2 regions of the Janthinobacterium sp. GW821-FHT03C10 genome follow, and region 1 is predicted to be linked to the other one. Evidence: predicted binding sites of a transcription regulator. Region 1 holds the regulator's gene; the other holds the start of a gene.

Evidence for each region. The regulator FNR, encoded in region 1, switches genes on or off when oxygen is low (the NO sensors DNR and NnrR bind a similar motif). The targets are predictions, from matches to a motif close to TTGATNNNNATCAA.
Region 2: a site for FNR is predicted at 3,423-3,436, ahead of cydD (thiol reductant ABC exporter subunit CydD). Genes of this name have one in related genera too.

The regions. Positions count from the first base shown of each region.
Region 1 is NZ_JBWKUN010000005.1:67,619-75,573, forward strand. Features, by position in the region: gene ccoP (cytochrome-c oxidase, cbb3-type subunit III) at 1-126, shown strand, start outside; gene ccoG (cytochrome c oxidase accessory protein CcoG) at 131-1,513, shown strand; gene AC07VH_RS17405 (FixH family protein) at 1,568-2,092, shown strand; gene fnr (fumarate/nitrate reduction transcriptional regulator Fnr) at 2,219-2,977, opposite strand; gene AC07VH_RS17415 (response regulator) at 3,217-6,291, shown strand; gene AC07VH_RS17420 (TOBE domain-containing protein) at 6,370-7,137, opposite strand; gene AC07VH_RS17425 (sulfate/molybdate ABC transporter ATP-binding protein) at 7,178-7,888, opposite strand; gene modB (molybdate ABC transporter permease subunit) at 7,885-7,955, opposite strand, start outside.
Region 2 is NZ_JBWKUN010000003.1:369,260-377,214, forward strand. Features, by position in the region: gene glmM (phosphoglucosamine mutase) at 1-1,119, shown strand, start outside; tRNA gene AC07VH_RS12855 (tRNA-Pro) at 1,255-1,331, shown strand; tRNA gene AC07VH_RS12860 (tRNA-Arg) at 1,426-1,500, shown strand; gene AC07VH_RS12865 (hypothetical protein) at 1,582-1,761, opposite strand; gene AC07VH_RS12870 (PEP-CTERM sorting domain-containing protein) at 1,931-2,497, opposite strand; gene AC07VH_RS12875 (GbsR/MarR family transcriptional regulator) at 2,811-3,362, opposite strand; gene cydD (thiol reductant ABC exporter subunit CydD) at 3,500-5,188, shown strand; gene AC07VH_RS12885 (amino acid ABC transporter ATP-binding/permease protein) at 5,185-6,867, shown strand; gene AC07VH_RS12890 (cytochrome ubiquinol oxidase subunit I) at 6,992-7,955, shown strand, end outside.

The sequences.
Region 1 (7,955 bases):
GAAACCGTGCGCAAGGGACGCAGCAACACCATGCCGGCCTTCAGCGATTTCCTCGGCGAATCCAAGGTACACGTGCTGTCGGCGTATGTCTGGAGCCTGTCGAATCCCCAGACGCCCGTGAAATGATGTAATGGAACCTCAAGTCATCAAGATGTATGCGGCCCGCGAGCAAATCTACCCTCGCGAGGCCAAAGGACGCTACGCTACCTGGCGATGGGTATGCGTATGGCTTACCCAGCTCGCGTTCTACGGCTTGCCGTGGTTGACCTGGAATGGCAGGCAAGCCCTGCTGTTCGATTTGACCACGCGCAAGTTCTACATTTTCGGCGTCGTGCTGTGGCCCCAGGATTTCATCTATCTGGCGGCCCTGCTGATCATCTGTGCGTATTTGTTGTTCCTCGTCACGGCCATTGCCGGGCGGGTATGGTGCGGCTTTTCTTGCCCGCAAACGGTATACACGGAAATCTTCCTGTGGGTCGAACGCCGCATCGAGGGCACGCGCAGCGCGCGCATGGCCCTCGACAGGCAGGGTCCCTCCGTGCGCAAGGCATTCAAGAAGACGGCCAAGCACCTGGTCTGGGGCGCCATCGCCCTGTGGACGGGCTTTACCTTTGTCGGCTACTTCACGCCGATCAAGGAACTGGCGCGCGAGGTGACCACCCTCAATTTCGGTCCCTGGGAATGGTTCTGGGTCTTGTTCTACAGCCTGGCAACCTACGGCAACGCAGGCTGGCTGCGCGAGCAGGTGTGCAAATACATGTGCCCCTACGCGCGCTTCCAGAGCGCCATGTTCGACCAGGACACGCTGATCATCACCTACGATGCCAAGCGCGGCGAACCACGCGGCGCCATGAGCAAGAAGGCTGGCAACAACGACAAGCTGGGCGACTGCATCGACTGCACCCTGTGCGTGCAGGTGTGTCCGACCGGCATCGATATCCGCAACGGCCTGCAGTATGAATGCATCGGCTGCGCCGCCTGCGTCGATGCCTGCAATACCGTGATGGACAAGGTCGAACGGCCGCGTGGCCTGATACGCTACAGCACCGACCATGCGATGGAAAACAACTTCAATTCGAAGCAGATCCGCCAGCGCGCCATGCGCCCGCGCGTGCTGATCTACACTTCCATCCTGGCCCTGATCATCATCGCCGTGTGTACTTCGCTGGCCCTGCGCACGCCGCTGAAAATGGACGTGATCCGCGACCGCGGTTCGATGGGACGCGAAGTGGAAGACGGCATGATCGAAAACGTCTACCGCCTGCAGATCATGAACACCTCCGAGCAAAGCCAGCATTTCAAAATCAGCGCATCCGGCTTGCCGGGCCTGACCTTGCTGACACGCGAGGAAGTGACGTTGCAGCCGACGGAAACGCTGGGCTGGCCGATCCGCCTGCGCGTGCCGCACGGCGTCGGCGAGAAGGGTTCGAACAAGATTGCAATCGAATTGCACTCGCTGGACGACCCGTCGCTGCACGTGCGCGAAAGCGCGGTCTTCATCGTGCCGCGCTAATGCAGGAAGGCCGGTCCCCGCATGGGGGCCGGCCATTTACACAGGAGAAATAGCATGTCCGACAGTCTGAAACTGCAAGCCCCCGTTGCCCCGTGGTACAAGCACCGCTGGCCATGGCTGCTGATGATCGGTCCCGGCCTGTCCGTGGTCGTCGGCAGCTTCATGGGTTATATCGCGTTTACACAACCCGATGCGCTGGTGGTGGGCGACTATTACAAGCAGGGCAAGGCCATCAACCAGGATTTGAAGCGCGACACGATCGCCAGCGACCTGGCCATGGATACGACCCTGGCGTATGACGTCGCCGCAGCGCGCCTGAGCGGTTCCGTGCACAGCTTCGGCAAGGCGTACCAGAGGCCTTTGCTGCTGCACCTGGCGCATGCGACCCTGCCGGAAAAGGATATCAAGCTGCTGGTGCAGCCCGATGCGGCCGGCAATTTTTCCGTGGCGCTGCCGATGCTCGAACGCAGCCGCTGGCAGGTGCTGGTGGAAAATGACAAGCGCGAGTGGCGCCTGTCCGGTATCTGGACCTGGCCGCTACAACGCAGCATCGCGCTGCACGCGGATGAAGAGCTATAACGTACAGCGCCGGGAAAAAACCGTAGCGAGCGGCAGTGATTTGTGGCTGAGAAGCGCAGCTGTGCTAGAGCACAGCGAGCATCGCAGGCCGCAAAGCGCGACGCGCAGTAGGTTTTGACGGTGCTGTTATTTGCAGACGTCCGTGCCGGCCGTAATGGCCTTCAATTTCGCCGGCTGCAGGATCTCGATCTCTCGGTTGGAGACGCGCAGCCAGCCTTCCTTCTTGAATTTCGACAATAAACGGCTGACGCTTTCGATGGTCAGGCCCAGGTAGTTGCCGATTTCCTCGCGCGACATGCGCAACTGGAATTTACTGCTCGAATAGCCGCGCGCTTCATAGCGCGACGCCAGGTTGACGATGAAGGCGGCAAAGCGCTGCGTCGCCTGCATATTGCCCAGCAACAGCATCACGCTTTGCTCGCGCGTGATTTCCTGGCTCATCATGCGGTGGAAATGGCGCAGCAGGGTCGGCATGTTGCCCAGCAATTGTTCCAGGCTGGAAAACGGGATTTCACACACTTCGCTGTCTTCCAGGGCCACCGCATTACAGTGGTGGCGGTCGGCGCTGATGGCGTCCATGCCCAGCAGTTCGCCAGCCATCTGGAAACCCGTCACCTGCTCTTCGCCGCCCGGATTGATCTGGTAGGTCTTGAAGTGGCCCAGGCGGATCGCGTACAGGTTCTGGAACGAGTCGCCGATGCGGAACAGCGAGGCGCCGCGCACGATCTTGCGGCGGCGGCCGATGATCTGGTCCAGCCTGTCCATGTCGCCCACATCGAGGCCCATCGGCAGGCACAATTGATGCATGCTGCAGGTCGAGCATCGCGCACGCAACGCTTCCACGGTCACTGTGGGCAAGGTTGGAGTGAGTAGCGCTTCAGTCATGTCGGTACCTTTTAGAAAATGCAACAACAAGTTTACTGCATACAGGGTTGCCGTGTGCCAATTTCACCGCAATTTCACCGAATAAACGACGTCCCGCCTTTAATTATATGGCAACATCGTCAAAAGCCCATGCGGAGAGGGCAATTTGCGTGGCGGCGCTTGCCAAGCTGGGGTATTGATAGGAAAATTCCTGACAGCATTATTTGCCGCCTGTGCCGCCCGGTACTGAAAAGGAAATCATGAAGCCTCTCGGCATCAAAGCAAAAGTCGCGCTGGCCACCAGCCTGACCTCGATCGCCATGATCGCGCTGGTCACCATGATCCAGGTGCAGCACATGCGCGACGATTTCACCCGGGTACTGCTGAGCCAGCAGTCGTCCCTGATCAGCCGCACCGCCGCCGAGCTCGACGACAAGCTGGGGATGCTGCTGCAGATCGTCACCCTGACGGCCCGGCAGCAGCCGCCGGAACTGATCGCCCAGCCCGCCCAGTTGCGCGAATACTATTCGCGCCGCTCGATGCTGGTGCTGTTCGACGACGTGCTGGTGCTCGACGCGCACGGCGCCGTCGTGGCCGACATGCCGGAAGTGGCGGGGCGCGCCGGCATCAACGTCGCCGAGCGCGAGTATTTCCAGACCGTGCTGCGCACGCGCCAGCCCATGATCACCGAGCCGATGCTGGGCAAATCGAGCGGCATGCCCATCGTGCAGATGGTGGCGCCCGTGCTGGCCGCCGACGGCCAGGTGGCCGGCGTGGTGATCGGCGTGCTGCGCCTGTACAAGGACAACCTGCTGGGGCGTTTGCGCTCGGAAAAGATCGGCAAGAGCGGCTATTACTTCATCCTCACGCGCGGCGCCGTGCCGCGCTACGTGCTGCACCCCGATACCAGCCGTTTGCTGCAGCCGCGCCTGCCGAACGCCAACCTGACGACCACTCAGCTGCTGAAGGACGATGGCGAAGGCAGCATGGTCAGCACCAACAGCCGCGGCATCACGGCCGTCAACAGCTTCAAGCGCCTGAAATCGGTGAACTGGCTGCTGGCCGCCTCGCTGCCCCTCGACGACGCCTTCGAACCGTTCGACGGCGTGCTGTACCGGCTGGTGCTGTGGAGCATCCTCGCCTCGCTGCTGGCCGCAGCCGTGCTGGGCTGGGTCACCGTACGCCTGCTGTCGCCCCTGGTGCGCCTGCGCGACACCCTGCAGGCGCTGCGCACCAGCGGCAGCCGTTTCACCCCCGTTCCCGTGCAGCAGCGCGACGAGATCGGCGAGCTGACGGAAGCCTTCAACGGCCTGATGAGCGAACGCGACCGGCTGCAGCAGGAACTCGAATCGCGCGCGGCGGAGCTGGAACAGGAGCGCGACCGGGCCGAGGCGGCCAACCGCGCGAAGAGCGATTTCGTGGCCAACATGAGCCATGAAATCCGCACGCCCCTCAATGCCGTGCTGGGCATGGTGTATTTGCTGGGCAATACCAAGCTCGATACGGAACAGCGCAAGTATCTGACCATGGTGCGCGTGGCGGGCCAGTCGCTGCTGGGCATCCTCAACGACGTGCTCGATTATTCGAAGATCGAGGCGCGCCGCATGGAATTGTCGCCCGTCGAATTCGACCTCGACGAGGTCATGAACACGCTGGCCACGACGATGACCATGAATGCGGGCGAAAAGGAGCTGGAACTGGCGATTGCCGTCGAGCCCGATGTGCCGCGCCGCCTCGTGGGCGACGCCCAGCGGCTGCAGCAAATCCTCGTCAACCTGGCCGGCAACGCCATCAAGTTTACCGAGAGCGGCGAAGTGGTGGTGGCCGTCAGCCTGGCCGAGAAAGAGAACGGGCGCGCCTGGCTACGCTTCGAAGTGCGCGACACGGGCATCGGCATGACGGAACTGCAGCAACAGCAGCTGTTTGCCGCGTTTTCGCAGGGCGACCAGAGCATCACGCGGCGCTTCGGCGGCACGGGCCTGGGCCTGGCCATCAGCAAACAGCTGATCCACATGATGGGCGGCGACATCGCCGTCGCCAGCAGCGAAGGCAAGGGCAGCCGCTTCTGGTTCAGCGTGCCGTTCGACATGCTGGCGCAGCCGGCCGAAACGCGGCGCACGCCCACCCTGGGCCAGCTGCGCCTGCTGGTGGCCGACGACAACCGCACCACGCGCGAACTGATCGTCAAGCTGATCGAGGCATGGGGCTGGCTGGCCGACGAAGTGGACTCCGGCTTTGCCGCCATCGAACTGTACCGCGAACGCCTGGCGCAGCAGCAACCGTACGACGTGGTGCTGGCCGACTGGCACATGCCCGTGATGGACGGCCTGGCCACGGCCAAGGCCATCCGCCAGGCGGCCGCCGGCCAGCGCCAGCCCATCGTGGTGATGGTCAACGCCTTCGCCCGCAACCACCTGGAGGAAATCTCCAGCGCGGCCGAGGCCGACGTCGTGCTGATGAAACCGATCACGGGCTCGAGCCTGTTCGATGCCCTGCACCAGGCGCTGATTGCCAAGCACGACGGCGGCGAGCAGCGCATCCTGCACCAGCCGCTGGGCACGGAGCTGGCCGGCGTGCATTTCCTGCTGGTGGAAGACAACCATCTGAACCAGGCCGTGGCGCGCGGCATCCTCGAACACATGGGCGCCACCCTGGACGTGGTGGGCGACGGCTTGCAAGCCGTGGAACGGCTGCGCACGGAAGCGCTGCGCTACGACATCGTGCTGATGGACATGCAGATGCCCGTCATGGACGGCTTCAGCGCCACCCACATTATCCGCACGGAACTGCGCTTGAACCTGCCCGTGATCGCCATGACGGCCGGCGTGCTGGCGTCCGAGCGCGAACGCTGCATGACGGCCGGCATCAGCGATTTCATCGCCAAGCCCGTGGTGGTGGAAGAGATGATGGAAGTCATCCTGCGCCACCTGCCCAAGCGCCCGCCAGTGCAGACGGCAGGGCCGGCGCCCGTTGCCGATGAGGAAGTGTTTTCCATGGCGCCGCTGATGCGCGTGATGGGGCGCGACGCGAAAGGGCGCGGCGTGCTGCGGCGCATGGTGGAAGACGCGCTGAACAAGGGCATGACGCCCGTGCGCGACGCCGAAACGGCGTTGCAGGCGGGCCGCCACAGCGACGTGGCGCGCATCCTGCACGGCGTGCGCGGCTCCGTCGGCACCCTGGGCACGAAACGCCTGATCCGCGCCGCCTTCGCCACCGAGGAAGCCATCGATGCGGGCCGGCTCGACGAGGTGCCGGCGCTGCTGGCGCAGACGGCGCAGGAGCTGGAACAGGCGCTGGCGGCGGCAGCGGATTGGTTGTCCAGGCTGAAAGATTAAGCCTGCAACGTAAAACCGGGGTCAGACCCCGGAACCTTGTCGGATTACGCGCTTGCGCGCTAATCCGACCTACCCCATTTACGCCGGCACGCCCAGGATCACGCTGGAGGCCTTGAAAATCGCCGTCACCTTGCTGCCGATCTCAATACCCAGCTCGGTGCTGCTCTGATTGGTGATGATGGCGGCGATGGTGCCGCCGCGCGGCAAGTCCAGCACCACTTCCGTGTTCACGGCGCCCGTCTGCACGCGCGTCACCAGCCCGGCCAGCTGGTTGCGCGCGGAGAAGCGCGCCCCTGCGCTGTCGGCCACGAGGATGATCGACGACGCCTTGATCAGCGCAAACGCTTCCGCGCCCGGCACCAGGCCCAGGCTGGCGCTGCTGCCCTGCGTGACGATGGCAACGATGTGCTGGCCACCGGGCAATTCCAAGGTGACTTCGTCGTTGACGGCACCCTGTTTCAGTTCGGCCACCTTGCCCAGGAATTGATTGCGTGCCGTGGTTTTCATGGCCATTCTCCGTATGAGTAAAAGATCGTCGGCGATGCCTTCCGCCTGGCTGCCCAGCTGGCGCAGGTAGCGGGCATGCTCGCGCTCGATGATGCGGAAATTGTCGACCAGCTGGCGCCCCCGTGGCGTCAGCCGCGTGCCGCCGCCGCCCTTGCCGCCCGTCAAGCGCTCGACCAACGGCTCACCCGCCAGGTTATTCATCGCGTCGATGGCGTCCCAGGCCGCCTTGTAGCTCATCTTCACAAGCTTGGCCGCCTGCGTGATGGAGCCGCATTCGGCGATCGCGCCCAGCAATTCCACCCGGCCGGCGCCGCCCAGGTGCTCGCCGCCCACCGTCATCCATACCGAGCCTTGCAGGCCGATTTCCGCTGCCGCTGATTTATCCAATGCGTTCACCCAATGCCATGTGTTCTTCCCTGTTATCAATCTGTCCGTCGCGCAAGTACAGCACATGCTCGCCCAGGATGCGCGCATCTTCCGGATCATGGGTGATCAGGATCATGGGCACGTCCAGGCGCTGCTGCCACTGGCTCAGTTCCAGGCGCATTTTGACACGCAGGGCCGGATCGAGGGCGGCGAACGGCTCGTCGAGCAGCAGGGCATTCGGTTCGGCCACGAGCGCCCTCGCCAGCGCCACCCGTTGGCGCTGGCCTCCGGACAACTCGTCGGGGAACTGGTGCGCCAGTTCCTGCAAGTGAAACGCGTCGAGCCAATGCTCGACCTTCTGCAATTTTTCGCGCGCGCGCGGATTGAACCAGCCGCGCGCCAGGCCGAAGCCCACGTTCTGGCGCACCGTCAGGTGCGGGAACAGCGCGTAATCCTGGAACAGGTAGGCGACATTACGCTGCTGCGGCGGCAAATTGATGCCGGCGGCCGAATCGAACAGGGTGCGCCCGTTCAGGCGGATATGGCCCGCGTCCGGTGTAAACAGTCCGGCAATGGCTTTCAAGGTCATGCTCTTGCCGGCGCCGGAGGGGCCATACATGGCGATGCGCTGGCTGCCGGAGGTGCATTGCACCTGCAGGTCGAAGCGGCGTTTGCCGGAGCGCAAGGTGGCGCGAATGTCGAGGTCGAGTTGCATAGCGGTCATTTATGAGCGATGCGCCCGGGCGCCAGGCGGCCAGCCGACAGCAGCACCACGATACACACGGCCGAGG
Region 2 (7,955 bases), on a different contig from region 1:
GTGGACGTGATGCTGGCCGGCCCCATGCCGACGCCGGCGATCGCCTACCTGACGCGGGCGTTGCGCCTGTCGGCCGGGGTGGTTATTTCCGCCTCGCACAATCCCTACCATGACAATGGCATCAAGTTCTTTTCCGGCCAGGGCACCAAACTGCCCGACAGCGTGGAACTGGAAATCGAAGCGGCGCTCGACGAGCCCATGGCTTGCGTGGCGTCGGAAAAGCTGGGCCGCGCCAAGCGCCTCGACGATGCCCAAGGCCGCTACATCGAATTTTGCAAGGGCACCTTCCCGAACGAGCTGGACTTGCGCGGCCTGAAGATCGTCGTCGATTGCGCGCATGGCGCCGCCTACCATATCGCGCCGCACGTCTTCCATGAGCTGGGGGCGGAAGTCATCGCCATCGGCAACAAGCCCGATGGCTTCAACATCAACGCGGGCTTTGGCGCCACGGCGACCAAGGCCATGGCCGAAGCCGTCGTCGAGCACGGCGCGGACCTGGGCATCGCCCTCGATGGCGACGCCGACCGCCTGATCATGTGCGACGCCACGGGCCGCTTGTATAACGGTGACGAGTTGTTGTACGTGATGGTCAAGGACCGCCTGGCGACGGGCCCCGTGGCCGGCGCCGTGGGTACCCTGATGACGAATATGGCGCTGGAAGTGCTGTTCAAGCAGCAGGGCATCGGTTTTGCGCGCGCCAAGGTGGGCGACCGCTACGTGCTGGAAGTCATGAAGGAAAAGGGCTGGATACTGGGCGGCGAGGGTTCCGGCCATCTGCTGTGCCTGGACCGCCACACGACGGGCGACGGCATCGTCTCCGCGCTGCAAGTGTTGTCCGCGCTCAAGCGCAGCGGCCAGAGCCTGCAGCAATGCCTGGCCGAACTGGTGCTGTTCCCGCAAACCCTGATCAACCTGCGCGTGGCGCCCGGTTTCGACTGGCAGAAAAATGCCGCCATGGTGGCCGAGAAAGAGCTGGTCGAGACTGAACTGGGCGACACGGGCCGCGTGCTGATCCGCGCTTCGGGCACCGAGCCGCTGATCCGCGTGATGGTCGAGGCGAAAGACAAGGAGAAGGCCGAATCGATGGCGCGCCGCATCGCCGACAAGGTCGCCAGCTGAAAACGCGCAGGGCGGCGTTGTACTGCCTTGCCCTGAACGTTTTCAGCAAGCACCCAAGTGGGAGCGATAGTTATTTCCACCTAATTCGTCTATGGCAATTGACGAAATTGTGGGGAAGCGTTATTATCTTGTCTTCGGAGTGTGGCGCAGCCCGGTAGCGCACCTGGTTTGGGACCAGGGGGTCCAAGGTTCGAATCCTTGTACTCCGACCAAAGTCATAAGCGGGCTGTCAGAGATGACAGCCCGTTTTCTATTCTGCGGCGCCTTGGCATTGCTGGCGCGCATAGACTAAAATGCTGCACCTTTCCGCCCATCGTTCAACGGATAGGACAACGGTCTTCTAAACCGTGAATGGGGGTTCGATTCCCTCTGGGCGGACCAGTCCTTGCTGGTCATGCAGGCGACAAGCTGTCGCATTGCCATCCTTCTTCATCTCTGTTCATCGTTTGCCTGCAGACCGTGTCACGGCTGCGCAAACAGCACCACGCTCAGCAAGTACAGCAGCGGCGCCGCGCACAGCAGCGCAGAGATTACCGCTCCCATTTTCTTGTTGGCCAGCCGGGCCAGGCGCAGCCGTTCCCGCACGGGCAGGTGCTGGCGGATCACGCTGCGCGCGCGTGGTCGAAACGGTTGTTCGTGCATGAGCTCTCCCTCGTCGATCAGCAGTTGATGCCGTCGAGCATAGCGAGGGGGATCTAAAAATGGTGTAAACAGTGGACCTGGCGCCGCAAACGCGGCGTAAAGATGCGGCTGGCATTGAAAGCGGCAGCGGGCACGGTGCACCGCTGCCGTCATGAGGCTTTGATGATGCTTACTTTCCCTGGCGGCGGCGTGCCATGAAGCCCAGCAGGCCCAGGCCGGCGAGCAGCATGGCATAGGTTCCAGGTTCCGGCACGGCGGAAATGAAGGCCCTGTAGTTGCTCAGATCCTTGGGCAGGCCCTCGATCGTGAAGGTGGTGCCGGCAGCCACGGGTGCGGCCCAGTGGAATACCAGTTCGCCCTGGCCGAAATGGATGGCCAGATAGTCATAGGCGGCCGCGCTCGTATAGGAATTGACCCCGCCGCTCAAGCCCGCCGTGGTGCCGGCAGTGCAGCCCGACGTGGCGCTGTCGCAATATGAAACGGCGGCGCCCAGGCTGCTGCCGAACACGCCATTGATATAGCCCTGGATGTCCGAGGGACTCTGCGGCACCAGATTATCGTCATAATATTTCACCTCCAATGCCGGCGATGGCGAATAGGTGACGGTGCTGCCGGCGATGACGAAACCGCTGGCCGGCCCCACATCGACCCAGGTGGCCGCTTGCGCCGCACTTGCCAGTACAGTCATTGCGGCCAGCATGGATGCCTTGACGGCAATGCTCTTTATGCTTTTCATGAAAATCCCCTTGTGCTTGAGACAGTTGCTTCATCGTGTAGGGATGCGTCCCTGCCTGCCGTGGAAGTCATCCCATTGCCCGTTTTTAGCTATCTTTTTAGCTACTTCCTGCGCGTACTGAGTACGCAAATGCAAGCTTACTCTTGATGTAAATTAATACAATTTAAATAATACTATTGGTTCAGTTGACAACATCGCATACGGCTATGTACGGCTGTGCCAGCGATAGCCAACATGGCAGGAGGAAATGGCGTGACAAGGCGCGCCAGCTTGTGCTAGCGACGTCCCTGCTTGGGGGGAGGCGGCGGGTGCTTCAGTCGCTGTTGTTGCTGACGCCAAACAGGCGATCCTTGGCGTTGAGCAGCTTTTGTACCTTGGCGCCCATTTTCATCAGTTGCGCCATCGATTCGGGCGACAGGCGCTGCAAGTCGTCGAACCAGGTGTTGGCCAGGTCGACCAGTTCATACATTTCGCGCATGCGCTCCTGCGCATATTGATCCACCGGTTCCATGGCCGGCGCCAGCAGCGCTTCGCGCAGCACCGTCAGGGTGGGGGCCACCTCGCGGCGGCGGCGCTCGGCGGCCACCACGCGGAAGATTTGCCACACATCGCCCAGCGAAGAAAAATATTCGCGCCGGTCGCCGGGAATGCGCGACTGGCGGATCAAGCCCCAGCCCTGCAATTCCTTCAGGCCGATGCTCACGTTCGAGCGCGAGAAACTCAGGTGTTCCGCGATTTCATCCGCGTGTAAAGGATGCTCCGCGACAAACAACAAGGCGTACACTTGCCCCACCGTGCGGTTAAAGCCCCAGCGGCTGCCCATCTCGCCGAAATGACTGACGAAGGTCAGGATCAGCGGCGTCATTTGGATATTTTGAGTTTTCATAATTATCTGAATTTTTTCACGCCAAACCGCCAGGGTCAATTGATATATGTCATGTTTCGCAGTATTATACAAAAAATCGAATTTACAGAAAATTCTGAAAACTCAAAAAGTATAAGATGACGACCTCGCCACTGTCCTTGCCCCGCTTTATTCTTCCCCGTGCCGCCAGCCTGGCGCAAGGCGGCGCCGCCTTGCTGTGGCTGCCGCAAGCGGCCTTGCTGGCCTGGGCCGTGCAAGCCATGCTCGATGGCGCACCGTGGCGCGCGGCCCTGTGGCCGGCCGCCGGCGTGCTGCTGCTGGGCGTGCTGCGCGCCGGCTGTGAAGCGTGGGGCGCGCGGCGCATGTATGCGGCGGCGCGCGCGCACCTGTCCACCTTGCGCGGGCAGGTGGCGCAGGCGCTGGCGCGCCGTTCGCCGCTGGACCGCCGGCGCGCGCAGTCGGGCCAGGCGGCCAGCGTCATCGCCGAGCAGGCCGAAGCCATCGTGCCGTATCTGGTGCGCTACAAGCCGGCGCGCTGGAAAGTCATGCTGGTGCCGCTCGTCATCCTCGCCGCCGTGACGCCGCTGTCGTGGACGGCCGCCCTGATCCTGCTCATCGCCGCGCCCCTGATTCCCGTCTTCATGGCCCTCGTGGGCATGGGCGCGCAAGCGGCCAGCCGCGCGCAGATGGTGGAAATGGGCGGCATGAACGCCTTCCTGCTGGACCGCCTGCGCGGTCTGGCCACCTTGCGCGCGCTCGATGCCGTCGATGCCACGGCCGCACGGCTGGACGCCTCGTCGCAATCCGTGCGCCGGCGCACGATGGTGGTGCTGCGCATCGCCTTTTTGTCGTCCGCCGTGCTGGAACTGTTTTCCGCGCTGGGCGTGGCCATGGTGGCCGCCTTCATCGGCTTCTCCCTGCTGGGCAGCCTCGATTTCGGCACCTGGGGCCGCGAACTGAGCCTGGGGCAGGGCTTGTTCATCCTGCTGCTGGCGCCCGCGTTCTTCGAGCCGCTGCGCGAACTGGCCGCCGTCTGGCACGACAAGGCGGCCGGCGAGGCAGGCCTGGCCGGACTGCACGACCTGGCGGGCGAGGGCGTGCCCCTGCCTGGCTTCGGTGCGGAAGTGGCTGCCGTCTCCGCCGCCGCCATGGCGGTGGCGCCGCCGCCCGCCATTGACATCCATCAACTGCGCTTTGCCCACCCTGGCGAAGCGCCCGTGTTCGACGGCTTCGACTTGAGCGTGCGCGCGGGCGAACACGTGGCCCTGCTGGGCGCCAGCGGCGCCGGCAAGACCACCTTGCTGTCCTTGCTGGCCGGCTTGCTGCCCGCCAGCGGCGGCGAGCTCCGCATCGGCGGCGTGCGCCTGAGCGACAACACCGTGAATACCTTGCGCCAGCGCATGGCGTGGATGGGGCAGCGTCCGCACGTGTTTGCCGCGTCCGTCAGCCAGAACGTGACCCTGGGCCGCGCAGGGGCGCAGGCCGCGCACGTGACGCAGGCGCTGCACCTGGCCGACCTGGCCAGCGTGGCGCAGGCGCAGCCGGCCGTCATGCTCAGCGATGGCGGCCAGGGCCTGTCCGGCGGCGAGGCCGTGCGCCTGGCGCTGGCCCGCGTGGCCCTGCATCCGCATGCGGACTTGCTGCTGGTCGATGAACCGACGGCGCACCTGGACAGCGAAACGGCGGCGCGCGTCACGGACGCCTTGCTGACCCTGGCAAAAGGCAAGACCATGCTTGTCGCCACGCACGACCCCGTGCTGGCTGGCCGGCTGCAGCGCACGGTGCGGGTCGATGCGGCGACGCAGAAGGAGGAGGCGCGCGCATGAAAACATCCCTGATATCGCATCCCGTCCTGCGGCAATTGCTGCTGGCCCAGCCCCGCAAGCTGGTCGGCGGCGCCATGCTGGCGGCCCTGACGGCCGTGGCCGGCATGGCCTTGCTGGGCTTGTCCGGCTGGTTCATCACGGCCACCTCGATCGCCGGCCTGCATGCCTCGACGGCCATCCTGTTCGACGTCTTCGGCCCGTCCGCCGGCATCCGCCTGCTGGCCATCGGCCGCACGGGCTCGCGCTATGCGGAGCGCCTCGTCACGCACGACGCCACGTTCGCCGCGCTGGCCAGTATCCGCGTGCAACTGTTTCGCGGCTGGTCGCGCCCGGAAGCGGCCAGCCGCCTGCTGCGCCAGCCCGCCAAGCTGCTGTTCCGCCTGACGGCCGATATCGACGCGCTCGAATCGCTGTACCTGCGCCTGCTGGTGCCCGCCTTCACGGCACTGTGCGCGGCCCTGCTGGCCGGCGTGGCGCTGGGCGCGATGCGGTGGCAGCTGGGCCTGGGCCTGGCCGCGTGGCTGCTGGCCGCCGGCGGCGGCATCAGCTGGGTCGTGGCGCAGCGCGCCCGCCGTCCCGCCATCGTGCGTACACGCGCCATCGAAAAGCTGCGCTCCGGCACCATCGACCTGGTGGCCGGCCAGACGGACCTGGTGATGGCCGGCCGCATCGGCGCCCACTGCGCCGCGCTGGCGCGCATCGACGCCTCGCTGGCGCAGGCCGATGTCGCCCTGCTGCGCCTGGAGACGGCGGCCGGCGCCGCGTACGGCGTGGCGGGCAGCGCGACCCTGGCAGGGGTGCTGCTGGCCGTGGCCGCGCTGGTCGAACAGCAAACGATGAGTGTTCCGCTGGCGGCCCTGGCCTTGCTGATCGCGCTGACGGCCGTGGAACCGTTTGCGGGACTGCGCCGCGGCGCGCTGGAAGCGGGGCGCATGCTGCTGGCCATGCGCCGCCTGGCGCCGCGCCTGGATGCTCCGGAGGCCGCCGCGCCGCCGGCTGACAGCGCACCGGGCTTGCGCCTGGAGCAGGTCTGCGCCGCGCATGCGGGCAGCCGTGTCGCCATCTTGCATGACGTATCGCTGCACATCGGCGAGGGTGAGCGCGTGGCCTTGATCGGCCCCAGCGGCGCGGGCAAGTCCACCTTGCTGGCCATCGCCGCGCGCGAGTTGGCGCCCCTGTCGGGGAGCGTCAGCGCGCCGCGCGCCTGCCTGTTCACGCAGAAGACGGAACTGTTCCAGGACAGCTTGCGCGACAACCTGCGTCTGGCCGACCCGTCCGCCAGCGACGCGCAGCTGTGGGCGGCCCTGCAGGCGGCCGGCCTGGATGACGAGGTGCGTGCCTTCGCGGACGGCCTGGACACCCTGCTGGGCGAGGGGGGGCTGGGCTTGTCCGGCGGCCAGGCGCGCAGATTGGCGCTGGCGCGGCTGTTCCTGCACGCATCGACATTGTGGCTGCTGGACGAGGCGACGGAAGCGCTCAATGCGCAGACGGCGATCGATGTCCTGCAGCGCCTGCGCGCGCGCAGCGAAGGGCGCAGCTTGCTGATCGCCACCCACTTGCGGCGCGAAGCGGCGCTGGCGGACCGGCTCGTCAGCCTGCGCGACGGCCGTATCGTCGGCGACGCGCGCCGTGGCACGCCAGCCTTCGAAGTGGCGCTGGCGGGCCTGCGCGCAGATTAAGGGATCAAGGAAGGACTGGAGACACAGGCGGTGCCGCACGCCAGCCTGAAGGCGGCGGAAGCAATCGGATTGCATCAGATAGATACCAAGTTTACACACAGTAGGGAAATACCAAGGAAATCATATGGACTTCGATATTGTCGCTTTATCCAGACTGCAGTTCGCGCTGACAGCTCTGTACCACTTTATTTTCGTTCCGCTGACGATAGGCCTGTCAGTGATCCTCGCCATCATGGAGACGGTCTATGTGATGACGAACCGCCCCATCTGGCGCGACATGACCAAGTTCTGGGGTGTCTTGTTCGGCATCAACTTCGCCATGGGCGTGGCGACGGGCGTCGTCATGGAATTCCAGTTCGGCATGAACTGGAGCTATTACAGCCATTACGTGGGCGACATTTTCGGCGCGCCGCTGGCCATCGAGGGCTTGATGGCTTTCTTCCTGGAAGCGACCTTCGTCGGCCTGTTCTTCTTCGGCTGGGACAAGCTGTCGAAGCGCGGCCACCTGGTCACCACCTGGCTGGTGGCCATCGGCTCGAACTTCTCGGCCCTGTGGATTTTGATCGCCAACGGCTGGATGCAAAATCCCGTCGGCGCGGCCTTCAATCCGCAGACCATGCGCATGGAAGTGACGGATTTCGGCGCCGTGCTGACGAACCCCGTGGCACAGGCGAAATTCGTGCACACGGTGTCGGCCGGCTATACGGCGGCGGCCATCTTCGTGCTGGGTATTTCCGCCTGGTATCTGCTGAAGGGCCGCCATGTACAGCTGGCCAAGCGCTCGATGACGGTGGCCGCCTCGTTCGGCCTGGCCGCCACCTTGTCGGTGGTGGTGCTGGGCGATGAAAGCGGCTACCTGTCGTCCGAACACCAGAAAATGAAGCTGGCCGCGATCGAGGCCATGTGGACCACGGAGCCGGCGCCCGCCGCCTTCACGGCCATCGGCTTTCCCGACGCGAAAGCGCGCGAGACGCATTACGCCGTGCACATCCCGATGGTGATGGGCTTGATCGGCACGCGTTCGCTGACGACGGAAATTCCCGGCATCGAGCAATTGGTCGACCGCGGCGAACTGCTGATCCAGGATG